DNA from 3 places in the Paenochrobactrum glaciei genome. Region 2 is predicted to be linked to each of the others. Evidence: riboswitches for the same ligand, from Rfam matches in the RefSeq annotation. Region 2 holds a riboswitch; each other region holds the start of a gene.
The links. Region 2 has a riboswitch for cobalamin ahead of ABDZ76_RS14955 ((2Fe-2S) ferredoxin domain-containing protein). Riboswitches for the same ligand answer to the same signal wherever they lie in the genome.
Positions count from the first base shown of each region.

Region 1: it holds a riboswitch for cobalamin, as region 2 does, so the genes downstream of both, ABDZ76_RS03875 (ribonucleoside-diphosphate reductase subunit alpha) here and ABDZ76_RS14955 ((2Fe-2S) ferredoxin domain-containing protein) in region 2, are expected to answer to the same signal.
Region 3: it holds a riboswitch for cobalamin, as region 2 does, so the genes downstream of both, ABDZ76_RS07940 (CbtB domain-containing protein) here and ABDZ76_RS14955 ((2Fe-2S) ferredoxin domain-containing protein) in region 2, are expected to answer to the same signal.

Region 1 is NZ_BAAADE010000001.1:804,246-814,045, forward strand. Features, by position in the region: gene ABDZ76_RS03850 (ABC transporter ATP-binding protein) at 1-150, opposite strand, end outside; gene ABDZ76_RS03855 (twin-arginine translocation signal domain-containing protein) at 152-604, opposite strand; gene ABDZ76_RS03860 (alkaline phosphatase) at 707-2,476, opposite strand; gene ABDZ76_RS03865 (Glu/Leu/Phe/Val family dehydrogenase) at 2,864-4,129, shown strand; gene ABDZ76_RS03870 (ribonucleotide-diphosphate reductase subunit beta) at 4,225-5,349, opposite strand; gene ABDZ76_RS03875 (ribonucleoside-diphosphate reductase subunit alpha) at 5,439-8,306, opposite strand; cobalamin riboswitch at 8,421-8,738, opposite strand; gene cueR (Cu(I)-responsive transcriptional regulator) at 8,849-9,250, shown strand; gene ABDZ76_RS03885 (heavy metal translocating P-type ATPase) at 9,260-9,800, opposite strand, start outside.
Region 2 is NZ_BAAADE010000009.1:12,862-22,661, forward strand. Features, by position in the region: gene ABDZ76_RS14925 (TRAP transporter small permease) at 1-110, opposite strand, end outside; gene ABDZ76_RS14930 (TRAP transporter substrate-binding protein) at 183-1,253, opposite strand; gene ABDZ76_RS14935 (aldehyde dehydrogenase family protein) at 1,285-2,667, opposite strand; gene repC (plasmid replication protein RepC) at 3,038-4,237, opposite strand; gene repB (plasmid partitioning protein RepB) at 4,441-5,448, opposite strand; gene repA (plasmid partitioning protein RepA) at 5,445-6,626, opposite strand; cobalamin riboswitch at 6,903-7,095, shown strand; gene ABDZ76_RS14955 ((2Fe-2S) ferredoxin domain-containing protein) at 7,192-7,989, shown strand; gene ABDZ76_RS14960 (ABC transporter substrate-binding protein) at 8,032-9,522, shown strand; gene ABDZ76_RS14965 (ABC transporter permease) at 9,532-9,800, shown strand, end outside.
Region 3 is NZ_BAAADE010000002.1:335,424-345,223, reverse strand. Features, by position in the region: gene cobN (cobaltochelatase subunit CobN) at 1-3,041, opposite strand, end outside; gene cobW (cobalamin biosynthesis protein CobW) at 3,045-4,100, opposite strand; gene cobU (bifunctional adenosylcobinamide kinase/adenosylcobinamide-phosphate guanylyltransferase) at 4,104-4,622, opposite strand; gene ABDZ76_RS07945 (CbtA family protein) at 4,628-5,344, opposite strand; gene ABDZ76_RS07940 (CbtB domain-containing protein) at 5,435-5,623, opposite strand; cobalamin riboswitch at 5,673-5,904, opposite strand; gene ABDZ76_RS07935 (cobyric acid synthase) at 5,965-7,431, opposite strand; gene ABDZ76_RS07930 (hypothetical protein) at 7,872-8,150, opposite strand; gene ABDZ76_RS07925 (hypothetical protein) at 8,188-8,463, opposite strand; partial or broken gene ABDZ76_RS07920 (mechanosensitive ion channel domain-containing protein) at 8,603-9,800, opposite strand, start outside.

The sequences.
Region 1 (9,800 bases), on a different contig from region 2:
GATAATATTGATAAAAGTACTTTTACCCGAACCGGACGCACCGGTGAGCCCCACCACCGCACCATTGGCAATGTCCAAATGGTCAATTTGCAAAGCGGGTTCGGAAAGCCCTTTAAAATTCACACTGATATTTTCTAAAACCAGCTGCATATCAAGCAACCTTATAGCGTGCATCACGTAAACGCAGCAGGCTGACAAAACCGGTTTCCGGGTCTGTCCACGAGCCGACTTCCAGTTTTCCTGTCACTTCAATCAAGGTTGAAGGCTGCACAAAGGTTTGTTTTTTGTCGAGATAGACCACCAGAATATTGTCCGGCCAATCCGCATCGGATGAGCAGAAAGGGCAGATCGACATCGGAATTTCGGTAAGCACAAAAAAGTCGGCTTCGGCTTTCAAAGGAGGCGCCATGAAGCCGCCCATCACCACTTTTTCGCCGTTGAGGGATTTGACCTTTTCAGAAAATTCCAAGCCCAGCACGCTCACCTTACTGTAAAGCTCGGCAAAACTTAAATTGCCCGTGGCCGCCTGCGCCTGCGGCAGGCCCGACGCGACACAGGCCAAAGGTGCAGCGCTCAAAAGTTTCAAAAAATCACGACGCGGCATTGTTGATGAAAATGGCAGTGTTGGTAAAAATGACATGGCTCACCCCTTAAAAGTCAAATGCCGGAAATTGCTTTCCGGCATTTTTTTCATCCAAACTCAGGCTTATTTCTTATCCGCGCCAAGAGCGAAGACTTCGGCCAGAATTTTGTAAACGTCGCTCTGTTCCATATAGCCACGGAAAAGATCGGCACCGGCACCACTTGCCTGCAACACAACGTCATCGACCGAGTGAACACCTGTATCATCGGAGCGCGGGATATTGCCTTCACGGAAGACAGCGCCCGGAATGTCCTTATAGGCTTCGTTGGCGACATATTCGTTCTTCTCGTTTTTGATCGCCGGAACAAAAGGATTATCCAGCTTCGGACGGAAGGTTTCGTAATAGTCAGGGAAGTTGTTGGAGAAGATCGCCAGACGCGGGTTCACATCCACGTTGTCCGGATAGCCGTCACCATTGCTGTCAACGTAATTGGTAAAGCCAGCTTTTTCATAAGTACCGACTTTTTCACGCATTTCGGTGCCCGGCTTATTATCATCGATCGTACCGATGATGGACACGCCATGGGTATGGTCACCGGTTACAACAACCATTGTGTCCGGATTGTTCTTGGCAAATTCCTGTGCCAGACCAACAACCTTGTCAAACTCGATTGTGTCGTAAACTGCGCGTTCCCAGTCAAGCGGATGGGACATCTTGTCGACATTTGCCGCTTCAACCATCAGGAAGAAACCTTCCTTATTCTGGGAGAGCTTTTTCAAGGCAATGTCGGCCATTTCAACTAGACCCGGCTGATCAGGGAATTTATCCATCGTTCCCTTTTTCAGCATATTGCGATCCATCGCAGTGTCCATATTGCCGGTATGGAACAGGCCGAGCAGCTTGTCGCCTTCAGCAGATGCGGCCTTTTCAAGCTCTTCCTTGCTGGTTGCCAAGGCATAACCTGCATCTTTGAACTCTTTGATATAGTCTTTATCGTCTTTGCGCTTGGAACCCGGCACTTCCTTATTGAGGAAGTAGGCAGAACCACCGCCCAACAATACATCAGGCTTCACATCAAACAACATGCCGGTGATTTCGGCTTTATCAGCGCGACGGCGGGTGTGCGAAGCCACAGCTGCCGGTGTTGCATCCTGCAATTCTGACGTGGTGACAATACCGATGGATTTGCCGGTTTGACGGCGCAGTGCTTCACTAATATTTTCAACGCGCGGATCATCAAGGCTGTCCGGTGTACGGTCAGCATAAACACCAAGCGCATTGATCGCAGTTTTATGACCCGTCATATAGGCTGACATGGTGTTGGCGCTGTCGGTGGCAATCGAATTGGTGGCTGATGTACCGATGAAAGCCATATATTGCAGATCATCCATATTGAGACGACCATTGGCCTTACCTTCGCTCATGCCCTTAGACATGATGCGGGCACCGGTGCGGTGGGCAACGGACAAACCATCAGCGACAAGGAAGATCACGTTTTTGGCTTTAGGTGCATCCGAAGTGCCGTAAACATCCCAAGTAACGCTTTTCTTGTCATTTCCGGCCTGCACTTCGATGGTGTAAGCACCGGCTTTCGGCAAAGCCAAAGAGCGCAGAATAACAGCCGAGCCCAGATCTTTATCTGATGCGTCTTTTTCTGCAGCAATAAATTCAACATCTTTGCCGAAAACAGCTTTGTAATCTTCGCCGTTGACCGTGATTTTCACGTCATCCGCTTTGACGACATTGTCGAATTCCACTTTGAAATCAAAAGGCGAACCGGCAAGAATCGTTGCACGGTCAAGCGGATACACCGTTGCTGCCTGCGATGCAGTTGCAATAAGTGTAGCCGACAGAACTGTCGTGGCAGAGAGTAATTTAACAAGTTGACGCATGGTTTTATCAAACCCCTTTAGCGGATGTTTTCCCGGCCACAGATCGGAACCATCTTTGGTTCCACCCCTTTGCATGCCGGAAAAGCCCCAATTGTAATCGTCGTAAAGACCTTGAGAGGACAATGAGTACGGGGGGATTGTTAGCCAGCCATTATGACAGTGCTTTGTATAAATCATGACAGATTGATTAAATCTGGCTTGGACAAGTCATGATTTCGACTGATGCGAAAATCACACAATATTTCAGAAAAATTTAAAAAATGAGTACTGACAATAAAAAATAGGACAACAGTGCTGTCCTTTTTTCTTTCCTTTTGTTGCGTAAAAGTGCATATAGGGGTTCCAAAAATATATTTTCATAACGCCATACGCAAGAAAGGTGATTTCGTGTCACAGGACAATCTTCTTGAAAATGCATTAGTGCGGCTGGATGAGGCTGCAAGCCATATTAATATCGACGCGGATGTGATCGAAAAATTGAAATTCGCGCGCGAGACCATGAAAGTACGTTTGATGATCCGTATGGATGACGGATCACGCAAATCATTCCTTGCATGGCGCTGCCGTTATGATGATACCCGCGGCCCAACCAAAGGCGGCATCCGTTACCATCCGGATGCAACAGCTGAAGAAGTTGAGACGCTTGCTTTCTGGATGACCTTCAAATGCGCCGTGATGAACCTGCCTTATGGCGGTGGTAAGGGTGCTATTCAGGTTGATCCGCGTAAATTGTCCAAAGCTGAGTTGGAACGTCTCTCCCGCGCTTATATTCAGGCCTTTGCCGGAATTCTGGGCCCAGACCGTGATATTCCGGCACCGGATGTCTATACCAACTCAATGATCATGGGTTGGATGGCTGACGAATATTCACAAATCGTCGACCAGCACTCACCGGCAGTGATCACCGGCAAGCCATTGGCACTGGGCGGTTCGCTTGGTCGTGATGATGCAACGGCACGCGGTGGCTACTATCTCGTGCGTCATCTGGCTGGTGATTTAGGTCTTGCCAGCAATTTGCGTGTGGCCATTCAGGGCTTTGGTAATGCCGGCCAGCATATGGCACGTCTTTTCAGCGCCGATGGCCACAAGATCACCGCTGTTTCCGACTCGGAAGGTGCAGTTCAGTGCGCCGAAGGTTTGAACCTGAAAAGCCTCTTTGCTGCCAAAGCGGAAGGCAAGTCAGTTGTTTCCACCGTTGGCCAGCATGGTCACAAGGCCATGACACCGGCTGAACTGGTGGCTGCTGATTGTGATGTTCTGGTGCCGTCCGCCATGGAAAACATGGTGCATGAAGGCAATGCAGCAACCATCAAAGCCAAGCTGATTGTCGAGCTGGCCAATGGCCCGCTCACCGCTGAAGCTGATGAAATTCTGGCGAAAAAAGGCGTGATTGTTCTGCCTGACATTCTGGCCAATGCCGGTGGTGTAACCGTTTCTTACTTTGAATGGGTACAAAACAAGCAGGGCTATTACTGGACTTTGGAAGAAATCCATCAGCGCCTCCAGAGCATCATGGAACGCGAAGGCCGTGCAATCTGGGAACTGTCAAAAGAGAAAAAATTCTCACTGCGCACCGGTGCTTATGTCCACGCATTGTTGCGTTTGGCACAGGCCATTGAAGCGCACGGCACCCAGAGCGACTTTATTGCTTAAAATTCCTCCCACAGACGAACAAGTCTGACCAAAAAAAGCCCCGCCGATCAACTGACCGGCGGGGCTTTTCTTTATTCAAATCAGATCGATAAATATCAATCCCAGTTCAAAGCGCCGCCGTTTTGATATTCGATCACACGGGTCTCAAAGAAGTTTTTCTCCTTCTTCAGATCCATTGTTTCCGACATCCAAGGAAACGGATTATCCGCTTCAGGGAACACGGCTTCCAAGCCCAGCTGTGCACAACGACGGTTGGCGATGAAGTGCATATACTGCTCACAAAGCGCAGCATTCAGCCCCAGCAAACCGTTCGGCATGGTGTCGCGGCCATAGGCTGCTTCCAGTTCTGCCGCATCACGCAACATGTCGCGCACTTCTTCCTGGAACTCTTTTGTCCAGAGATGCGGGTTCTCATGCTTGATCTGGTTGATAACGTCGATACCAAAATTCATATGGATCGATTCATCACGCAGAATGTACTGATATTGCTCGGCAATACCGACCATCTTGTTGCGGCGGCCAAGAGACAGAAGCTGCGCAAAACCGGTATAGAACCACATGCCTTCAAACACGACATAGAACGCAATCAGATCGCGCAGGAAGTCACGGTCAGCTTCCGGTGTACCGGTTTTAAATTCGGCATTGTCCAGATTGCGGGTGTAATTAAGCGCCCATGCAGCCTTATCGGTGATCGATGGTACCTCACGGTACATGTTGAACAATTCACCTTCATCAAGCCCCAGACTTTCCACGATATACTGGAAAGTATGGGTATGAACGGCTTCTTCAAACGCCTGACGCAGCAAATATTGGCGGCATTCAGGGTTGGTCAGGTGACGGTAAATCGCCAGCACGATATTGTTTGCAACCAGACTTTCGGATGCTGCGAAGAAACCTAAGTTACGCTTGAGCATCAGGCGTTCATCGTCGGTCAGGCCGTCTTTAGATTTCCACAATGCAATATCTGCCTGCATGGAAACTTCGGTCGGCATCCAGTGATTGTTACAACCGGCCAGATATTTTTCCCATGCCCATTTATATTTCAGCGGCAGCAGCTGGTTAACGTCAGCGCGTGCATTAATCATGCGCTTTTCATCAACCGTTACACGTGCCGCGTTACGCTCAATCGAGCCCAGACCCGTTGCATCGGCAGACAAATCTGCCTCTGAGGCGACAGATGTGCTGTTCTTTTCGGTCTCTGACCAATCGAGATTAGACATTATAAAACCCTTTCAAATAGGGATGAAACAAAGAAAAGTGATCAGTATCAGCCCGTTACCGGCCAAGTGCTGGCCGGTAACGACTTCTATTACTGACAAGCTTCACAAGTTGGATCATCAATAGAACAAGCGCGCACATCGGATGCCGGAATGCTCTGCATCGGTGCGGCAGACACCGCATTCAGCTTGCCATCCGTACCCTTCAATGTGGATTTTTCCACATGTGTTGCAGAGCGGGATCGCAGGTAATAAGTGGTTTTCAGGCCGCGATACCATGCAAGGCGATACAATTCGTCGAGCTTCTTACCGCTTGGATTAGCGATATAAAGATTGAGCGACTGCCCCTGATCAATCCACTTCTGACGACGGCTTGCAGCTTCGATCAGCCACGCTGTGTCGATTTCAAAAGCCGTTGCATAAAGTGCTTTCAGATCATCCGGAATACGATCGATCTGACCGATGCTGCCATCGAAATATTTCAGATCAGAGATCATTACTTCGTCCCACAGACCGCGGGCTTTCAGATCACGGATAAGACCGGCATTCACCACTGTGAAGTCACCCGACATGTTCGATTTAACAAACAGATTCTGATAAGCAGGCTCGATGGACTGCGACACGCCGCAAATATTGGAAATGGTTGCAGTCGGAGCAATTGCCATACAGTTGGAGTTGCGCATACCAATGGTTTTGACGCGTTCGCGCAGAGCATTCCAATCCAGTGTTTCGTCATAATTGAGCTTCATGCTCTCTAAATTATTATGAGCACGTGCATCAGACAGCATACGCAGAGAGTCGATTGGCAAAATGCCTTTTGACCAAAGCGAACCTTCATAGCTCTGATAGCTGCCACGTTCTGCTGCCAGATTAACGGATGCAGAAATCGCATGATAGGAAATGGCTTCCATGCTCTGATCGGCAAATTTGATCGCTTCATCCGACGCATAAGGCAGACGCAAAATCTGCAATGCATCCTGGAAGCCCATCAGTCCCAGACCAACCGGACGGTGACGCAGGTTTGAGCGGCGTGCTTCCGGAATGGTATAGAAATTGATGTCCACCACATTGTCGAGCATACGCATAGCGGTTGCTACAGTGCGCTCCAGACGTGCCTGATCAATGCCTTCCGGTGTTGTGTGCGCTGCCAGATTGACAGAACCCAGATTACAAACCGCAACTTCATCATTCGATGTGTTGAGCGTAATTTCGGTGCAGAGATTGGATGAATGCACCACGCCAGCATGCTGCTGCGGCGAACGGATATTGCACGGGTCTTTGAAGGTGATCCAAGGATGGCCGGTTTCAAACAGCATCGTCAGCATACGACGCCACAGGTCTTTGGCCTTCAATGTGCGGTAAACTTTAATGCCGCCTTTAGCCGCTTTCTGCTCATAGGCTTCATAAGCATATTTGAAGGCCGGACCATAAAGATCATGCAGATCAGGGGTTTCATCCGGCGAGAACAATGTCCAGTCACCGTCTTTTTCCACGCGTTCCATAAACAGATCAGGCACCCAGTTGGCCGTGTTCATATCATGGGTACGACGACGGTCATCACCGGTGTTTTTACGAAGATCCAAAAACTCTTCGATGTCGATATGCCATGTTTCCAAATATGCGCAGACAGCACCCTTGCGCTTGCCACCCTGATTAACCGCAATGGCCGTATCATTGGCAACTTTCAGGAATGGAACAACACCCTGACTTTCGCCATTGGTGCCTTTGATGCGTGCACCAAGGCCGCGCACACGGCTCCAGTCATTGCCCAGTCCGCCGGAATATTTAGCCAGAAGCGCATTGTCTTTAACGCTTTTGAAAATACCGTCGAGATCATCCGGAACAGTGGTCAGGAAGCAGGAAGAGAGCTGCGGACGACGTGTGCCGGCATTAAACAATGTTGGCGTTGAAGCCATGAAATCAAAGCTTGAAAGCAGATTATAGAACTCGATCGCCTTCGCTTCGCGTTCTTCTTCACGTAAGGAAAGCCCCATGGCAACACGCATAAAGAAAGCTTGCGGCAGCTCAAAACGCTTGTTTTGAACATGCAGGAAGTAGCGGTCATAAAGGGTTTGCAGACCTAAATAATCAAATTGCAGATCACGATCCGGCTGAATGGCTGCGGCCATGCGATCAAGATCAAACAGCGCCAATTCCGGATCAAGCTGATCGGCATCAATACCCACACGGATGTAGGATTTCAGATAGTTCGGGTAAAGCTCGCACATCTGCTTGTGGGTTGCTTCGCGCGGGGAGCCTTCAACAAAGGTCAGCACTTCACGGCGCAGCTTATCCAGCAAAAGGCGGGCACTGACCTTGGAATAGTCAGGCTCGGTTTCAATCAGAGTACGCGCAGCCAAAATAGGTGCAAGCGCCAGCTCATCCTGTGTGATGCCGCTATAAAGATTGCGTTTTGTTTCGGTAAGAATGGCTTCCGATGAAACTGAAGACAGACCTGCACATGCCTCTTCTACAACATGTTTGAGGCGAGCTTCATCAAGCGGCACCAGTTGACCGCTGGCGCTCTTCATCTGCAATTGCGGTATTGCCTGCGGATTTTGTGCCACTTGTTCGGCACGTTCGCGCGCACGTTCTTCACGATAGAGCACATAAGCGCGCGCCACTTTATGATGGCCACCGCGCATCAATGCCAGCTCAACCTGATCCTGAATATCTTCAATATGGAAAGTACGGCCTGCCGTTGCATGGCGAGTAAGACCAGCAACAATAGCTTCAGAAAGCTCGGCAACCACATCATGAACACGGCGCGATGAAGCAGCACTGGTGCCTTCGACCGCAAGAAAAGCTTTTTGCAGCGCAACAGCAATTTTATCACCTGCAAAAGGTGTCACTGATCCGTTGCGACGGATAACCTGATAGCCCGGTTCGGAATCATTAGCTGCGTTTACGACAGAAAAAGCGTCGCCGTCAGCAGGCTCACGTGAGATAGAAGTCGACATTGGCTTACCCCAATTTTTGTTGGGGGCAAGGTCAAACGGATGCATGCATGAAAGAGAGCGCAAGGCTAATGCCTGCTCTGTTGCCAGCACACCACCGGGACACCCCGCCCAGGGAGAACATTTCGTGTCAGGGCAGGTCTCCTGGCTGGCGGGTCGGTGCTTTTGTCCGTCTTCCCAAGGATAATCCTCAGTGACTTCTTAGAGCGCCATGCGTCCGACAGGACGTATAAAGGACGCTCTAATCTAAAATTTACGCATCGTACCCTTTCGAAAACCGATTCCGGTTTCGGGTCGATGCTGTAAGAACAAAAACTCGCCGCTTTACAGTTGCGGGGGCAGCTCCGGTTTAAGCGGCGGTTAGCACCATCTCTTCCGGATTCCCTATTATCTCTCTATCTTGCGATTCGAGAGACCTTGACCACTAGATATAGACAGCCAATGCGCACGAACGTCAACATGTAGTTGCATGATGCACAATTATTATTTTTTGAAAGGGATAAGGAGATGCCCTATATATAGCACAACCACGGAGCTTTAACATGATGAATATTGGCCAAGCAGCAACTGCGTCGGGCATAAGTGCCAAAATGATCCGTCATTATGAGACGGTCGGGCTGATTGAAAAGGCTGGCCGCACCGAGGCTGGCTACCGCGTTTACTCTAAACGGGATGTGGAAACATTGCGCTTCATCCGGCGCGGTCGCGATTTGGGCTTCTCGCTTGATCAGATCAAAGATTTGCTGACGCTTTGGCAAGACCACAGCCGCGCTTCATCCGATGTGAAGCAAATAGCCCTCACCCATGTGGCGGAGCTGGAAGCGAAGATGGAACAGTTGCGCGAAATGGCGGATACATTGCGCCATCTGGCGCAGAACTGTCAGGGCAATAACCGCCCTGACTGTCCGATTTTGCATGATTTGGCCAGCAACGTAGCCAAAACATAATTGTGTCGGTTAAACCTGCAATGCAGGTTTAACCTTGCGCAGACGCAGCGCATTGGAAAGCACGAAGATGCTGGAAAGTGCCATCGCACCAGCCGCCAGCATTGGCGATAATAATGTGCCCCACAGCGGATAAAGCACACCGGCAGCAACCGGAATAAGCGCGATATTATAGGCAAATGCCCAGAACAGGTTTTCGCGAATATTGCGAATGGTGGCGCGTGATACGGCCAGCGCATTGATAACGCCGCGCAAATCACCCGACATCAACACAATATCAGCGCTTTCCATCGCCACATCCGTGCCGGTGCCCAAAGCAATCCCCACATCAGCAGCCGCCAATGCCGGTGCATCATTGATGCCATCACCGACAAAGACCAGCACTTCACCCTTAGACGACAGACGCTTTAAAGCATCCACTTTGCCACCCGGCAGCACTTCAGCCTCCACATGATCAATCGACAAGGAACGCGCAATCGCTTCTGCTGTGTGGCGGCTGTCACCGGTGATCATCGCCACCTTCAAGCCCATCTGATGCAGCGCATCAATCGCT
Region 2 (9,800 bases):
ACCCGCCGCACCGAAGAGGCATGTGTCATGATCGTTTCTTTCAAGATAGCTGCAGCCGGAAATCTCAAGGCCACGCACAAACATGACCCTGAAAAATACTGCACAATCACTGGAATTTCTTGTTAAGTAAGAACCCTTGATCCGGAGCGGATGGATTTTAAAATCCAATCCGCTCCGAATTGTCATTGAGACTTACGGAAATCCTCGAGAATTTGCTGCGTTTTATTAACGAGCGCTTCACCTTCACCATTCGGTGCAATGGCGTCATAAAACTGCGGCCAGACCTGACGGGCAGTTTCCATCCAGAGTGTTTCGTCAGCTAAAGGCAATACTTCAACGCCAGCTTTTTGCGCCCGATCCCACCAGCCTTGTTCGTCCATAGGCTGCCACCAACGAATATAGTCTGTTGCCTCTTGTCCAGCACGTAGAACAGCCTTTTGCTGTTTTTCACTCAAGCCCTGAAACCAACGTTCACTCACCACAATCGGGTGACTCAAGATCGTGTAATGAAGTGGTGTTACTTTATTAATGACTTCATGGAAATTCATACCAATCACATCAGTAATTGGGCTGTCACCACCATCAACGACACCTTGTTCCAAAGCGCTATAGAGTTCGTTCCATGCCAGTGGTGTTGCATTACCACCCCACGCTTTATATGTCGCATTCATGATCGCATTAGGCGGTACACGCAATTTCAATGCAGCGAGATCTTCAGGCTTTTCGAAAGCTTTTTTGCCTTTATAGAAAAATACACGCCATCCACTGTTTTCCCAGCCGACAATGCGAATTCCTGCTTGCTTAACAACCGTATCATTAATCAGTGGTGTCAGCTCGTCTTGAAGCTTATTCACTTCAGCAGTGCTGGTCGCAATATATGGCAGCACAAATATATTGGTGATCGGCGCTAAAGTTGCCAAATTATTGATCGCCGGTAAAGACACTTGCAAAGCACCCTGACGCGCTTGCTGTAACATCTCCACTTCACCACCAAGCTGTGAACCGGGATAGAGTTCTGCACGAATTTCATTACCTGAATAGACAGCAACCAGCTCAGCAAAACGCTTTAAAACGGCCGTATGTGATGACCATTCCATATTTACCGAATGACCGATGCGCATGACTTGTTGCTTGTCTACTTTAGCATGTTGTACACTGCGCCAATCGATCGGGTTCTCAGCAGCATTAACAGCCGTCCCAGCCATCAAAGCAGTCAGCAAAGAAGCTGCTGCCATTGTCCGTAAAATTTTCATTCATTCCTCCCACTAAAATTATTTTTAGACCTTATAATCCTTCATAAACAGCCTGCACACGCGTGAAAAATTGTGCAGCTTCTGCCCCCACACTTGCTGCACCGATACCAGAGGCTTTCCAACCACCAAACGGCATATTTTCATCCGGAAAAGTACCATGGTTTATGTGCAGCATTCCTGTTTCGATACCTTCTTCAAACGCACGTACAACACTTAAAGATGATGCAAAAACGGATGCAGAAAGGCCGTAAGGCGTATCATTCACACGCTCGATTGCCTCCTGCACATCTTGGTAAAACTCAAGACCCAACAAAGGACCAAAAACCTCTTCCGTATTCAGGAAACAATCTTTTTCATGAACTTCCACCAATGTCGGTTCGAAAAAATAGCCGCCATTGTCATTTTTAGCAGGCTTGCCACCGATCAAAATAGAAGCTTGAGCTGGCTGGAGATCTGAAACGACTGAGGCGACTTTTTCGAATTGCCCTTTGGTTGATAAGGGAGCCAAGGTTGAGCGTGCATCATGACCAGCACCTGGTCGCAATGTCGCAATTCTGCGCTTCAGTCCCTCAATAACGTCATGACGTATTTTTTCATGCGCCAGAACACGACTAACCGCAGTACAGCGCTGTCCTGCATTGGCAAATGCCGATCGCACGATATGCTCTAATGCAGCATCAAGATTTTCCGGATCGTGCACAATAACAGCGTTTTTTCCACCGAGTTCTAAGGAAACTTCTTTCAAACCCTGAGCTGCACTGGCCATCACTAGCTTACCTACATCAGTCGAGCCAGTAAAAGTCACTGCCGCAATATCTTCTGATAAAATTGCGGCATTAGCCACTTTGCTGCCACCATAAAGTATTGTGACAAGATGAGCTGGTAATGTTTCGCAAGCCACGTCATAAAGAATAGTGGCGGCCCCCGGAGCATCACTTGATGGCTTTAAGACGATAGCATTACCGAAAACTAAAGCTGGAATAACTTTGCGTAGTGGCGTTAAAATTGGAAAATTCCACGGGGTAATTGCTAGAATAACTCCACGCGGGCGCCGGAGTTTCATCGCCTTAACATCGGGGCGCATTGATGCCATCACTTCACCCACCTGCTCAAGGCAACGGCCGAGCATCCAGCGCGCTTCTGTCAACGACTTGGCAACTTCACCTGCAGCCTCCCCTGCAAGTTTACCCTGTTCTAAAATCATTCTTTCCGCGATATCGCTGCTGCGTTTTTCTAAAGCATCAAGAAAATTACTAATGATTGTATACCGTTGACGCCCAGAAAGATGCGCAAAGCTTTTTTGTGCAGCTTTTGCTTTACTGAGCATTGTTGGAATGGTTTCTATCCCAGTTTCATTTCCTGTCCAGACAACTTCTGAAGGCTTCGCCGGATTATAAACGTTTATTGCAATCATTATGATTCCCCATGTAAGCGATTACATATTTAATGTAAGCGTTTACATTAGTCAATTTAATTCGTTAAATGATAATAGCATTAAGTTTTAAAGATGGACTGCACAGCAAGCATGAAGTAGCGCAACGTGTTGTTATAATTGTTTCATGCGCATCTTGAGCCGCAGAGGTTGTCCCTTGTGAGCATTAATTTGTTCTCAATTTTCGTCAGCAGCTTGATAGCATTTCATATAAGTCAAGAACGCATCAATGTTCATTCTTATTTACAATGCAGCGTTTCAATACTGTCTAAATTTTGCAATGAGACTTACACTAAAGCACCTCTGTTACAGATATAGTATTAATCATAAAAATTATCATACGAAATATGATCTATAATTTATACTTATTGATTGTTTTAAGGCTGGCCATAACCATTGCCGGAATAGACAACTCCCCTGCCCGTGCTTTATTTGTAAGCGTTCGCAAATAGCCGCCAGCTGACTGGATATGGTTGGAACGTTGTAAAATACAAGCAATTGCAATCGCTGTATTTTCTTGTCCCAGCTGATCAAGCGCATCCTGATAGGCTGAGGTGGAAATATCAAGATAGCGACGCAATTGTGCTGTCGTGATTATCAGATCGCGCCAGTTTTCAATTCCGTTGATTGCATAATCTGTAATTTCGGGACAGGCTTTTAAAACAAGACTGAGCGTGAGAGACGGATGTTTTGTTTGAACTTCAACATTGGCCGAAAAATCTGTTTCAATCTTTTCTAAAGCTGGTTCAGATTCAAATAAATAATTAGTATTAGATTCATTATGCTGCCGCTCATTTTGGCAGTCATTGCCGCTCATTTTCTTGGTATTTTCATTTAATTTCAGTGTTTTATCAACTTCCGTACGTAAAGCATTGAGTGCAGCTAAAATGGTTTCAAGCTGATTGAGTGTGGCACGGCGCGGCAGAGCATCAACAATGGCTCTAAAACCTGCATAAAGCACAGTCCAATCACCTGACATTTGCTCAGTGAGAGCCACATCGATAAGTTTAGCAATGTCACGACGCTGAAGGGTAATGCGTTCTCTGGTGCGTTTTAGTTTGAGATTAGCTTGCGCAACTTGGTCTGCTGCCTGAATAATTTCATCATAACGCACGAGCAGCGGAGCGAGCGAAAAGCCAAAGGCTTCCTGTACAGCACCCTGTTTGTCTTTATGGGCATAGCGCTTGCCGTTGGGGCTATCACGACGAATGATAAGACCGGCACTAATCAGCGCGGCTAAATGACGACGCAAGGTTGTGTCAGGCATGCCATGGGCACGTAGTGACAATTGCTTGTTGGAAGGAAAGACAACAAGACCGCTTTCTTCATTCAGCACTGTTTCAGGATAAAAAGACAAGAGAGCGCTGAGCACAGCTAAGGAACGATCGCTGACATTGAAGTGCGAACGACCTTCACAAAGGGCTTTATAAAGCTGCCATTTATCAGCTTTTTTATCTTTTATATCGGATTTACGGGCAAGATGTTGCGCTGACAAAAGGTCAAGCGATATCGTTCGCCCCCCGAAAGGGGTCGTTGCAAACTGCACATCCATGGTTCTTCACCCTCTAAATTCAGGCAAAAGAAATTTGTTCGCCCAAAAGACGTTCCAAAGGCTTGACAGGGATTCATGGAAATGCGATTCTAAACGTGCTTAAGGTTTGAGAAGGGCTTCCATGACGGAAACGTTTTGGTGGCCTTTTTCTTTTGCGGTTGCGCTCCTGGTTAAATTTTTATCATCGGACGATTTTCACCGCCCTATTGTCTCTTGAAGGCTGCGTATAACTCATCCAGCTGATTGGTAATAAAATCAGCGAATTTTGTACTGTCAGCAGCTTCAATCGATAATGTCGTTTTCTTCTGGCTCCTCTTCACCGACACATTCACTGCCCTATCTATAGCATTCCATTGGGTGCTGTTGGATAAGTTTTTCGGCTTTTGTGTAGGCTGAGCCTGTGCTTTTTGACGAGAGGTTAGCTTGCTCAGGATTTTGAGAAAGCGCTCATCAGAGCTTAATGCTTTAAAATCAGTATGCGAAAGCAGGGTTTCGATGGCGTGATCTGGTGTATTTTGTTGCCATAATTTGGCAAATTCTTCCCAACGACCGCGACCAATGCCGGGCGCTTTGCCAATCGCATAAAGAACTGACTTTGGCAGGGATTGCCCAATGCGGATCATTTCGGAAATATGTGACTTGCCGGTAGAAAGGGAAGCACAAATGGTTTCACGCTTGAAACCGGCCTCTTCCTGCGCCACAGCAAACAGACATTTTTCAATGAAGGAGAGATCTTCACGGGCGGTGTTTTCCTCACCCTGAAAGATTACCGCTTCTTCATCGCTTAAACTGCGAATGGCAGTTTTAAATTTGATGCCCAATTGTTTGGCGGCTGCCAAACGTCTACGGCCATAAACGATCTGAAATTTGCCTGGTTCATTTTCAAGCGGACGCACAAGACCCGGAACGATCTGGCCGCGCTCTTCAATGGAGGCAACAATTTCAGCAATGGCGGCATCATCATAAGCGCTGTCAAAGCGATCATCAATTGTGGAGGGCAGAATAAGTTCCGGCTCCAGCTCGACAATCTGATCGGCGTTTTTCAATAAACGTTCGGCCAGCTCGCTGCGTTCTTGCATATGGCGTACACCGGCAGCGACTTTCATCAGATGTGGCGAAGCCGAACGCGCGGTTGCTTGTTCGGTTGTCGCTTCTTCATCCAATTTGCCGAGAACGGCAGCAAACATGCCTCTTGAATCTTTACGGCTCATAATTCACGTCCCCATGCAGTTACAATGAGGTTTTCAATTTCTGCATTTGCAGCATTGATGGATTCAATTGCGCGGTCATAGGTTTTAGGTGCAGAGAAACGCGCGCGCTGCACTTCATAAAGGCTTTGCTTCCAAGTAAGAGCATCAGAAACAGCAGTTGATTTGGAAACGGCATTAAGCAGCAAATCTTCACCAAAGACCTGACGCATCAAAGCCTGCATATTGGCTTGCGGATGATCATTGGCTTCAAATTTGGTAATCAGGAATTTAGCAAAGTCCCATTGTGCCCCTGCCCCGGCTTCATCAAGGATTTGCATGTAAGATGCAGCAAGCTCCAAAAACTTGGCGGTGGAATCCACATCCAGCATTTGCGCCGGCACCGGAATGAGAACGCCGGTTGCAGCCGTCAGCGATGAAAGCGTGAGGAAGTTGAGTGATGGCGCACAGTCCAGCAGGATAACATCATAATCATCGGCCACTTGTTCAAGCGCTTGCGAAACACGCAGCAAGAAACCGGTGCCACCGCTTTTACGCATTTCAAGCGCTACGGAGGTTTCAAACTCGGTCAGTTCCAAACCGGCACAGATAACATCAAAACCGGCAATATGGGTTTTGCGTACAATCTGCTGTGTTGGGATCGGATCATCAAAGCGGATGGAGGAATAGAGCGTATCCCCGTCGCGATAATCAAAATCAGGCAAAGCACCATGCAGCGAGGTTAAAGATGCCTGCGGATCCATATCAACGGCCAGCACACGATAGCCGCGCAAAGCCAACCAATGACCTAAATGAATGGTGGTGGATGTTTTGGACGAGCCGCCCTTAAAGTTGGTGACGGCAATGATCTGGCATTCCTCGCCTTCAACGCGGCGCGGATTAATCCATTTTTTGCGGCCGTTTTCGGCCAGATACATCCGCAGCTCCAACACTTGTTCCAGTGTATAAAGACGGCGACCATTGGCCAGTGTTTCCGGTTCAGGCCCCTGCCCTTTTAACGAGACCTGACGAATGTAAGCTTCGGTCACGCCCAATAAGCCTGCGACCTCAGTGGAGGTGAATTTGCGCATGGTGCGGAAAGCATCCGGCGGATATTGTGCAAGGGATAAATTATTCAGCGCCTTGTCGAGCTTGCTCGAAAAGGTGTTCATAAAATGCAAACTGCTTAAATGACGAGACAACCGATTTCTCCTTAAACCGTATATTGCTCTAGACCACATATGGTTAACAAGCAGTTAACGACCTTCAAAATACGCAAACTTTCCGAAATACGACAATTTAGCGTAGCTTCAATATGTCCGATTCTGTAGTTAAGTGCAAATGCCCATTTTTACACGAGTTCCCAGCTGGGAACTTTTAAAATTGACGCTTCAATTCGTATCTCAGTGCTTGATAGTTCCCTGTTGGGAACAGTTTGGAAAGTGCCTCAATCCCGCTTGACTTATCAACGCCTCACTATAGTTTTGCACCGTCATGGTCTTCCGGTTGACGCCGGAAGCTTAAGAGGGAATCCGGTGCAAGACCGGAGCTGACCCGCAACTGTGAACGGCGAGCTGAAAGCTAATATGTCACTGACAGGAAACTGTCGGGAAGGCGGCTTGAAAGCACTGACCCGTGAGCCAGGAGACCTGCCCTGACGCGATGAATTCTGTGGTCGGGGTGTGCCGCAAGAATGCGCCAATGGGTGTTATTAAACCATATGCGCATTTTCTTTCCGCCTCATTTGGATTTGAGGTGGAGGTCAATATGGATCAGTTTGGAGCTTTAGAAGATCAAGTGCCTGTGGCAGCAGCCACACGAGAGGCTGTGATCTTGCTTGCTAAATCTGCCTTTGCCGCAGCGCCTCATCAGGATATGCAAAAGCTTGCCGAGCTTGCAGCCGTGCAATATCCGCAGGCTCACATTATCTATGCCTTTAGTGAGCAAGGGCGCCCGTCTTTCAAACAGGCTTTGCTGGAACTTACAGAGCAGTCATTTGATCAGATTTTGGTGCTGCCGCTTGTCTTGCCGATGGAGCCGAGCTTTCAGCTATGGATCACTAAAGCGCTGCGCCGCTGGCAGCAGGAAAGTGACAAATCATGGCCGGAAATTAAGCTGGGCGCGACGCTTGATAAAAGCCCGCATTGGGCGGAGCTTCTCAAAAACCTGTTGCAGCAGACAGTACAATCCATTCCCCTCCCCCCGCTGGAAAAACCGTTTAATGAAGGTTCGCTGATACCGGCGCAAAAATATCGCATGTTGGTGTGTGAAGGTCGTGCCTGTCAGGCGGCAGGGGCTGATGCGATTTGGTGCCACTTGCGCAATGAGCAGGAGCGGCAAAAATTACGCATCGTCGGAGACGGTATGATGAGTGCGCAAACCAGCTGTCTGGGCCCGTGCAATCTGGCGCCGGTCGTGCAGGTTTTTCCTGATGGGACTTGGTATGGCGGTGTCACTGAAAAAGCGATTGATCGCATCATCACTGAGCATCTGCTGGGTGGTCAGCCGGTGGAAGATTATGCCTATAGCGCTAGCGGTAAAAAGCAGCGCTTGCGCAAAGTTTAAAATTTCTAAGTGTCTTATGTCGCATCCTCAACGGAGATTATCATGCGTCCAATTTTAAAGAAATGGCTGGCTTCCCTCATTGTTGTATCGGGATTGGTGGGTGTTGCCTCAATTGCGCACAGCGCTGAAATTTTGCGCATCGGGCAAAGCTTTATGACCAATGGACTTGATCCGGCGAAAGGCTCTAACGGCTGGGCGCTGGCAAGTCATGGTGTTGGTGAAAATCTGTACACGGTTAATCAGGCTGGTGAACTGGTGCCGGAACTGGCGCAGACGGCCGAGCGCATTGATGATCTTAACTGGAAAATCACGCTCAAAAAAGATCGCTCATTTTCAGATGGTACGCCCGTGACGGCGAAAGCGATTGCTTCCGGTTTTGATAATACATTTGCACTCAATAAAGCGGCGCACGCAACCGGTGGTCTGATTAAGTTTGAAACGCCGGATGATTTGACACTGATGGTCAACACCGAAAAACCGGTGGCACTCATTCAGGCGCTTTTTGCCGAATGGCCGCTCATTGTTTATAAGCTTAACGACAAGGGCGAGGCGGTCTATACAGGTCCATATGCGATCAGCGCTTTTAAGGCTGATACATCGCTTGAACTGATTGCCAATCCGCATTTTGAAGGTGCAGAAAAACGCTCACCTGTTCATTTGCAAAAATTCGGCGACAGTCAAAGTCTGGCATTGGCGTTTGAATCCGGCGAGCTGGATCTGGCCTTTGGCCTGCCATCCGAAACTCTGCCGCGTTTGAAAAACAATTCTGATCTGGTGTTAAAATCTTTTGATGTCGGCTATCAGTATTTTGCTTTCCTCAATACAAGCCGCCCTGCCCTGCAAGATGTGCAGGTGCGCCGCGCCATTGATCTGGCACTTGACCGCACACAACTTATTCAGTCGATCAATGCCGGCAATATTGCCACTGGCGCTTATGCCGCTTATTTCCCGTTTGCGATGAAAGAGCCGCGTGTCACAGACTTAGCCGAGGCTGAGAAAATTCTCGATAATGCCGGTTGGGTGAAGAACGCGTCTGGTATTCGTGAAAAAGACGGCAAGCCATTGTCCTTGCTGGTTGCTACCTACTCGCAGCGTGCCGATTTTGTGACCATGATTCCGGTGATGAAATCAGCGCTGATGGCGATGGGTGCGCAGGTAGAAACAAAAATCGTTGAAAATGGTAATGAATATGGTGCTGAAGGCGATTTTGATGTCTTCTTATGGGCACAGCATACCGCACCAACAGGTGATCCGGCTTTCTTCCTCAATTCGATGTTGCGCACTGGTGCATCGCTTAATTTCAGTCGTTATGCAAGTAGCGCGTTTGACACGATCATTGATGGTTTTGCCAGTGAAACCGATATGGCAAAACGTGTAGACATTGCACGTCTGGCGCAGGAAAAACTGTTTGAAGATGTTCCGGCCTCCTTCCTTGTTTCTCCGGTTTGGACGGTTGGCCTTTCCAAGCGGTTGGAAAATTACCAGCCATGGGGCTCGGATTATCATGTGCTGCGCGCGGATATGGGCGAGTAAAATAGCATTATGATGCAGGCAATCATTCAACGTGTGACGCGCAGCGCTTTGAGCCTTTTGCTCATATCGCTATTGGCATTTTGCATTATAGCTTCAATGCCTGCCGATCCGGTGATGATTGCCATTCGTGCATGGAATCTTGCTGCCACTGATGAAACGGTGGCAGCACTGCGCACACAATGGGGGCTCGACCTGCCATTGTGGGAGCGTTATCTGGTATGGCTGAAAGGTTTTGTCAGTGGCGATTGGGGGCGCTCTTTTCGCACAGGCGAGCCGGT
Region 3 (9,800 bases), on a different contig from region 2:
TCTTGCTCGCTCTCGCCTTTTGCCATCAAAGCATTGGCTTCTTCACGCATACGCGCGGCAACGGGATTATCGCCTTCGCTTTCATCCAACTTGCCGACCGCACGGATTGCTTTGTCAAAAAGTGCAATCTGCTCAGGAAAAGCATCGCGGAAGAAACCGGAAATACGCAATGTCACATCGACACGCGGACGCCCAAGCTTTGCCATCGGGATAATTTCATAACCGGTGACGCGGCGGGAGGCCATGTCCCAAACTGGCTTCACGCCGATCAAAGCCAAGGCTTGCGCAATATCATCACCGCCGGTGCGCATATTGGATGTGCCCCATGCGGTCAGCCCGAAAGAACGCGGCCAATCGCCATTATCCTGCGTGTAGCGAGTAATTAAGAGTTCAGCCGATTTCCTTCCCAACTCCCATGCGGCTGGTGTGGGCACGGCACGGCTATCCACGGAAAAGAAGTTGCGCCCTGTTGGCAGCACATCTGGGCGACCGCGCGTTGGCGCGCCTGACGGCCCCGGATTAACAAAGCGTCCGTCAAGCGCTGCCATAAAGCCGCTCATTTCGGCTTGTCCGCAGGCTTCTACACGCTGGCGCAAATGATCATTAATCACGCTCAGAACCGCTTGCGTTTCCGACCAGTCAACTGGGCAGTCAGCTTCGCCGCTCACAAGTTGCGCAGCAAACAGCTCAATACGTTCAACCGTATCACCATTATTGCGCCAGAGATCATTGCTGATCGCCTGCAAAAGCGCAGGCTTTTCGCCCGTCCACGGCTCAGCCATTGCGCAATCCAGCGGATCAAACCCCTCAAGCAATTGCGCATCTTTGGCAATTGCCCGCTGCAAACTTTGATCACCAATAGCACCACCAAGCGACACGGCAATGCCGCGCGGCACACGGGCAAGCGCCACTAACAGATCGGTCAGCAATCGCCCTTCCGGTGCGAGGCCGAAAATATGCAAGCCGTCACGAATTTGCATTTCTTTGAGATCGCACAAATAAGCATCAAGCTTTTGCAGTGCCAGATCTTCATCATCATGGGCGTGAATACCGGCATCCTGATCAAGACCAATATCGCGCACCAAATCCAAAATCTGGCCTTTGAGGCGAATGAGGCGGCGCGGATCAAGTCCCGATGCCTCATAATATTCATCCACCAAAGCTTCCAGATCTTTTAACGGGCCATAGCTTTCAGCGCGTGTTAAAGGCGGCGTCAGATGGTCGATGATAACGGCACTGCTGCGTCTTTTGGCTTGTGTGCCTTCGCCCGGATCATTGACGATAAAAGGATAGAGATGCGGGGTCGCGCCAAAGACAGCTTCCGGATAACAGTTTTCCGATAAAGCCAATGCTTTACCGGGCAACCATTCCATATTGCCATGCTTGCCCATATGGGCAATCGCATCCACTTTGGCCACGTCACGCAGATAAGCATAGAACGCCAGATAGCCATGCGGCGGCACTAAATCCGGCGAGTGATAGCTTTCTTTCGGGTCGATATTATAGCCGCGTGCAGGCTGTATCCCCACCAGCGTTTCGCCATATTGCATCAGCGATAAAGCAAAGCTTTGAGGCTCGTTCATAAAAAACGGATCCGCTTGCGGCTCACCCCAGCGAGCAAGCACCTCTGCCTGAATCTGATTGGGAAGTTTAGCAAAGAAGGCATTGTATTGATTCAAAGAAAGCGTGTTGCGTACCACACGTCCGTCAAGTGCTGCATTGGTGGGGCCAGCCATCAAATCACCGATCAACTGGTCGCCATCGACCGGCAAATCAGCCACCGGATAATTTTGCGCCTGCATGGCGCGTAAGACTTCCACCGTACCCGCAGGTGTATCAAGCCCGACACCATTGCCAAGCCGCCCGTCCCTGTTTGGATAATTAGCAAGGATTAATGCAACGCGCCGTTCAGACGCTTGCTTTTCTTTCAAGCGCACCCATGCTTTGGCTAAATCCGCTACAAAATCCACACGGTCTTGTACCGGCTCATGGGTGACAATATTAGCTTGCACCACCGCATCATAATTTTTGGCTGACTTAAATGAAACGGCGCGGGTCAATACGCGCCCGTCCACTTCCGGCAGCGCAACATTCATTGCAAGATCACGCGAGGAAAGCCCCTGCGGCGAACCTTCCCACATTTCTAAACTGGAACCGGACAAGATCACTTGCAGCACCATCGCGCCATTTTTTTCCAGCACTGTCGGCTGGCGTTCTGAGCCGGGAACAGAAACCGCAAAACCAGTAGCGTTTAAAACAAGTGACGGATTGTCTTCATCAAAAATTCGCTCCAGAACGGCCACCGAAACCGCATCTTTCAAGCTGCTGATATAGACAGGCAAGACGTTCAGCCCACGCGCCTTTAGCGCCTCAATCAGCGCTTCAATCGGCTTGGTCTGGCCGCTTTGAACAAGTGCCCTATAAAAACAAATCGCCACCACCGGCGCGTTTTTATTGGCTCTTAGCTCGCGCAATTCTGCAACTGTGGCAATGCCATCTTCCGGCCACCAAAGACCGGCTTTTAATAAAGGTGCGGCTTCCACCGGCCGTTCACGACCATCAATTAATGATGTACAACATTCCAGAAAGCCACGTGCATTTTGGGCGCCACCTTCAATCAGATAATGCCACAGCGTATCCAGATCATGCGGGTTAACCGTTGAATAGCGTTTCAGGCTTGCATCAGGCTTATCATCACCGGGCAAAACCGCCAGCATAATGCCGTGATTGACCGCGCAGGCATGCAGCGCTTCCAAGCCATATGGCCAGTAGCTTTCACCACCAATCACCCGCACGACGATCAGCTTTGCAAAACGCGCTGTGCGTTCCACATAAGTGTCTACCGACATTGGATGTGACAGCGACATCATATTCACAAGCCGGAGTGTCGGCGCATCACTGATTGAGCGATGCGCCGAGGCCAGACTTGCGAGCTCTGTATCAGCCGCAGAAAGAAACAAAATATCGGCAGGGCTTTGACCTAAATCGATGGCTTCGCTGCCGTCGGCAATCGTCCCTTTCTGGGCAAGCAGGAGATGCATGGATTACGCTGCTTCCTGAACGGATTTAGCAATCGCTGCTTCATCAATATCATGCACGCCGATTACCACCAGCTTGGTAGAGCGGGCTTCACCGTCTGCCCATGGACGATCAAAATAATGCTCGATACGCGAACCGACGGCCTGCACAACCAGACGCATCGGCTTGCCCGGCACATTGGCAAAACCTTTCAAACGTAAAATGTCATGTTCGCCAATGATTTTCTTCAGGTTTTCTGCAAATGCTTTTGGGTCGTTTACATCACCGGCTTCCACCACAAAGCTTTCAAACTCGTCATGACTATGGGTGTGATCGTCACCGCTTTCGTGGTGCATTTCATGATGTGACTTGCGGTTGGCAATGTCATCTTCCGAACCGACACCCAGACCAAGCAGAATGTCCGCACCAATTTTACCAAAACTTGCTGGCACCATATTAGTCTGGCGGGATGAGCGTTCCGAAACATCTTTGCGCACAGTTTCAAGCGCTGCCTCATCAAGCAGATCGGCTTTATTGAGCACGATCAGATCAGCGGCATGGATCTGGTCTTCAAAGAGTTCTTCCAGCGGGCTTTCATGGTCAAGCGATTCATCGGCCTGACGCTGCGCATCAATTTTATCATGATCATCCGCAAAGCGGCCTTCGGCAACAGCTGCCGCGTCAATCACGGTCACCACGCCATCAACGGTCACTTGCGTTTTAATTTCCGGCCAGTTGAATGCAGCAACAAGCGGCTGCGGCAGTGCCAGACCGGAAGTTTCGATCACAATATGATCAGGACGATCAGCGCGTTCCAAAAGCTTGGTCATGGTCGGGATAAAATCATCAGCAACGGTGCAGCAAATGCAACCATTGTTCAGCTCAATAACATCATCTTCTTCACAATTTTCAATGCCGCAACCTTTTAAGATGCCACCGTCAACGCCCAGATCGCCAAATTCATTGATGATCAAGGCAATGCGCTTGCCATTCGCATTTTCAAGCAAATTACGGATCATGGTGGTTTTACCCGATCCTAAAAAGCCGGTAATCACGGTGGCCGGAATCTTTTGACCCTGCATATTCTATCCCTTCATTTTCAACGACAATCCTGCCGCCATAAAGTAAACTTCCTGAGCTTTTTCAGCCACGCGCTGATGTAAAAAACCCGCATAATCTCTAAATTCCCGTGCCATCCGGTTGTCAGGCACAATGCCCAATCCCACTTCATTAGAGACAAAAAATATCTCACCGGACAGTTTGGGAAAAACCTCTAAAAGCCGCGTCGTTTCAGCGTCAATGTCGCGCTCTGCCATCATCAGATTGGTGACCCAGAGCGTTAAACAATCAACCAGCACGAAACGATTTTGCGCAGCCGTTTTCAACAATGATCCCGCCAGATCAAGCGGTTCTTCAACCGTTGTCCAGTTCAGGCCACGTCTGTCTTGATGAATACTGATACGCGAGCGCATTTCATCATCATAAGCACGCCCTGTAGCGATATAAAATAGCTCCAGGCCAGAGCTTTCCGCACAGTTTTCAGCGTATTTTGATTTTCCCGAGCGAGCGCCGCCGAGAACAAGCGTAATTTTTCCCGACGGCATGCTTATCAAGCCTCGATTTCTGCGGATGCGTAGGTTTGCACCAGCCAGCCAAGCGTCAAACCAATCACCACCCACATAAACAAATTCGTGGCTGTGGTTGCCACTGCATATTGCGACGCAAGCAGCGACGGGATCGGTGAAGAAATATCTTCCGGATGTGGCGCACCATAAAGATGCGGTGCAACAATGGCGACAAGACCTAAAATCTTCGCCCAGATTTCAGCGCGCAACACGAGAAGATAAATACCAATTGCCGATAAAATAACAGTCACAACCCACCAAAGCTGACGCTCTGCCAGATCGGCTGCCGGCATGGCTGGCAATTCCGGTGAAAGCCCGAGAGACGGCAGAAATGACACCGCAAAGAAACCGGCAAGTCCCCAATAAATGCCGTTTTGCTTGGTCACGCGACGTCCCAACAATAAAGCCGTGCCGCCCAAGGCCAGCGCAAAGCCGCCACAAGCAACTAAATTGGCCAAAATTGTATTGCCAAGGCGTCCGAAAGGCAGTTCAGCGCCTTCTTCTTCATCCTCAGCAGCATCACCATGGCTATGTGGTGCTGCCGCTTCTGATGTCTCGCCATGATCATGACCACCGGAGGCGTCTTCATAGATTTCGGCCTGCAAAATCAGTGGCACTGTCTTGATATACATAGCAGGCGTCATCAGCAGCCCTGCAATCAGACCAGCTGCTAAAACCGCCAATAAATAACGAATATACATAATTCCCCCATAGAGAAATAAACTCACGCATGCGTGAGCATCACTTCATCATCCAAAATGAATGAACCCCTCAAAATTCCGAGCGGTAACTTAGTGACAAGGGAACCCATAAGAATGGCGCATATCATGTGCAGAATCATGCAGCATGTCTGAATGCGCCAAACCAACACCATAGATCAAAAAAACGCCAAGCATTAACGCAACAAGTGCCGTACCCAAACGGGCAGCAAGCGGTGTGGAAAGCACATCCGATGCGCTATTATTTGTGTGTGCAGCCATGACAACCTCCGTGCAGGCAGCAGGGAAAACCTCCCCTTAGGTGCAGGCAATATGCCCTTTGCAAACAGGCAGGTCTCCTGGCTCGCGGGTCGTGAAGATGAAGCCGCCTTCCCGGTTTCCCAGTGGCTGCTGGTTTCATTAAAAAACCAGCTTGGCAACATCCCTCACCGCTCTACAGTCGCGGGGTCGGCTGCTATCAAAATGCTTATTACAAGCATTTCACGCATTCCCTCTTCGTCCATCAATCCAACATGATGAAAACCTGATGCAATGGCCTGACATTATGCTGTGCGATTGTGATCGTCAATCGACTTGAGGCTTCGCTGATTGTGGATGAAGGTTTAAATTTTGACCGGCAAACTTAACTGCAACAAGGCATCCACATCGAGATATTGCTCAAGATTATCAGCAAGCTCGTTCAGTGCATCGTCAACGCTGGCCCGATAATTAAAACCAGCACCATGCACGCCAAGCTCTGCCAGTAATTTTGCCCTGAAACTATCGGACGCAAAAAGCCCGTGTAAATAAGTGCCAAAAATGCGACCATCAGTAGAAACCGCGCCATCCGACCGCCCGTCAATCAATGCGAAAGGACGCGCACAATCCGGCCCGTGGCTCACACCGCAGTGAATTTCATAACCATCAACCGGCACATCATAGGCCACAGCTGTGCCCTGCACCTGACCAAGTGTTTTTTCGGCCTTCATGACAGTTTCCATCTGCAAAAGGCCTAAACCGTCAGCGTCAGCCGTATCGCCATCAATATGCTTCGGATCACTGATTTTTTGCCCCAGCATTTGATAGCCGCCGCAAATGCCAATGACATGGCCGCCACGCTTTACATGAGCATGAATTTGAGTGTCCCAGCCATTTTCACGCAAACGTTTTAAATCACCAATAGTCGATTTAGTGCCGGGCAAAATAATCAGCCCTGCATCAGCAGGTATTGCCTCACCTGCCCGCACCATCACCACTTCAACATCCGGCTCGGCTTTTAAAGGATCAAGATCATCAAAATTGGCGATTCGATCCAGCATCGGCACAGCAACTTTCAACGCTTTCGTTTGAACGCCTACCATACGTTCCAACACGACTGAGTCTTCGGCAGGCAAACGCGCCACTGCTTTCAACCATGGCACCACACCAAAAGACGGCCAGCCGGTAAATTCGGTGATGGAGCGCAAGCCATTATCAAAAAGCGTCACGTCACCACGAAACTTATTGATCAGAAAACCAACAATCATCGCGCGGTCTTGCTCGGGCAAAATCGTATGCGTGCCCACCAGCGAAGCAATCACACCGCCGCGGTCAATATCCCCCACCAGCACAACCGGCACCCCCGCCTTGGTGGCAAAGCCCATATTGGCAATATCGTTTTTGCGTAAATTAATCTCAGCCGGAGAGCCCGCACCTTCCACCAGCACTATATCAGCGCCATCACAAATATGCTGCCATGACTCCATCACGGCATTCATAAATTGCGGCTTCAAACGCTGATAGTCGCGCCCCTTGGCTTGCCCGCGCACTTTACCCTGCACAATGATCTGGCTGCCGGTTTCAGATTGCGGCTTTAATAATACAGGGTTCATGTGAACGCTGGTCGGCACACCACAGGCTAATGCCTGCAACCATTGTCCGCGGCCTATTTCGCCGCCATCATCGGTAACGGCTGCATTATTGGACATATTTTGCGGCTTGAACGGGCGCACTTTAAGCCCGCGATTGCGCATCACACGACAAAGACCGGCCACAAGAACCGTTTTGCCAACATCAGAGCCAGTACCTTGAAACATTATCGCGCATGTCATGATTGTGACCTATCGCAATCGGCACGTTCTGCATAGAGGCCAAACAAATGTCCGCGCAAAGAATTATTGAATGCCGCAAAACTACAGTTAAGCGCATTGCAGAATCACACTGAACAAATCTTCACGAAAGTGACGCGTGATATTTACCACTCTTTAACAAACTGGCTTTTTTCAGCCAATTTTACAGTCAAAAAAGTGCAATCTTTAGACTTACTTAAGCTTCTGATAACCATCCGGTAAGAATGTCCTGTTAAAAAGATCATCGAGACGGCAACAAACCGCCTCGATGCTCCGGATAAGGTATTGCGTACCGGAGCTTATAGTATTTCTCACCGGTGTATTGTTTGGTGAGAGCCAAAGCGTTTGTTGGCAAGGCCGTGCATCTTCGGATAGCGCGGTTTTTGCCATTTTCAAATGTTTGTTAAGTATAAATTTTAGCATTAATTTTTAACGGTATCCTCTACCGCTTGTGCTGTCCCTTTCACATCACGCCCCACACCACGAACCGTGTTGGCACATGCAACGAGTGTAAATGCAAAGAGAACAATAGCTATTGGGGCAAAGCGTGAGATTTTCATTCGTTTACGTCTCCATTGTAGCATTTTAAAGTTAAACACTTGGATCAACGTGAAAACGCCGCATTGGTTGCCTCTGCTTGAAAAGATTTTACAAAATATAAGCAAAAAAACCCGCAAGCATTTTAGCTTACGGGCTTTCATTCATGCGTGCCTGTCAAAACAAGCAGGTTTTATAAAATTATTTAATCTTTGCCTGACCACCACTGATCGTTACTGCTTCGCCACCATTCAGCGCTTCACGGTCGCCGTTTGGCATTGTCACAAAGCAACCCGACGGGCAGAAGCTGACAGTTTCGCCCGGAGCAATCACCAGCTCTTGCTTGGATGCGCCTTCGGTCACAACAATGGTCTGGGCTGATCCGTCACCGTTGGTCACAGTTGCAGCCGCGGCCAGAGCAATACCTGCTCCTGAAAGCGCAACTGTCATCACAATGACTTTACCGAATTTGATCATATTGCCTCGATGTTGCCATCGCCCCTTTTTGGATCGGATGCCGCCTTTGCTGCACCCTGTCTACTCTAGTAATGCTAAATCTATAGAACACTCAAGCTGAATGTTAGCTGAACAAAGTTTTATACTCTTAATCTCTTGATCAAGCGTCCGCATCTTTCTGAACGACAGCTTCATCTTCCGCCTCTGTCTCGACTTTTGCCTGAGCTTCGGCTTCAGCAGCAGCGGCGGCCTTTTCCATTTCAATTTCTTTATTAAGCTGATGCAAGCGCTCAATTGCAGCAAAGCGCAATTCGTTTTTAATATCGGTTGTAGCGGTAATATCTGCCAAAAACGCATACATATCAAAAGTAAGCTGCCAGTGGGTCATTGTAGTCAATGCAACATAGGGAGCAGGATTTTTCAACACCGATGGATTGGAGCGCACAACATCCAACAATACTGCATGAACACGGCGTGGTTCATCCATCATCGGAATTTGAAAATTAATCTCGATACGGCCAAGCTTGTTGTGATGTGTCCAGTTGCCGACATTACCATTAATCAAGGTCGAGTTCGGCACAATGATCGATTGGCGCTGGAAAGTTTCCACTTCCGTTGCACGTACACTGATTTTTTTCACCGTACCGCTAACCGTCCCTGCTTCCACCCAGTCACCCACTTTAAACGGACGTTCGGCCAGCAAAATCAGACCGGAAACAAAGTTCTGCACGATATTTTGCAGACCAAAACCGATACCAAGCGAGAGACCACCGGCAATGAGTGCCAGATTGGAGAGGTTGAAACCAGCGGCTGAAATACCAACCAATCCAGCCAAGCAAAGGCCAATATAACCGATGACAGTACGAATGGAGTTGCGCACACCGACATCCACACGGCCGCGCACCATCACTGTGGTGTCGAGCCAGCGCTGGAACCAGCGTGTAAAGAAATAAACCACTAAAAATAAAACAACGCCGGTAAGAATACCCGTCAGCGAAATGGAGAAATCACCGATACTGAAACCGGTCATCAAGCGGAAGAAAGTATCTTTCAACTCGCTCCACTGGAAACCAAACTGCATCAATATCAGCGGCAACCCGATAAGCAGCACCATCAGATTGATCAAAATACCGACAATCAAACCAGCCTGATCCATGGAACTATCATCAAGACCAAACTTGTTTTGCAGTCCGTGACCGATTTTGGTCGATTTAAATGCACCTTCTTCAATGATGGCACGGGCTGTCAAAAAGCCCAGATACATCATAATCAAAAACGCGCCGCTCACCATGATCTGCTGCGAGGCAAAACGCGCAAAACCAATATAGCCGCCGAGCGAACTGATAACCGGAATAGCG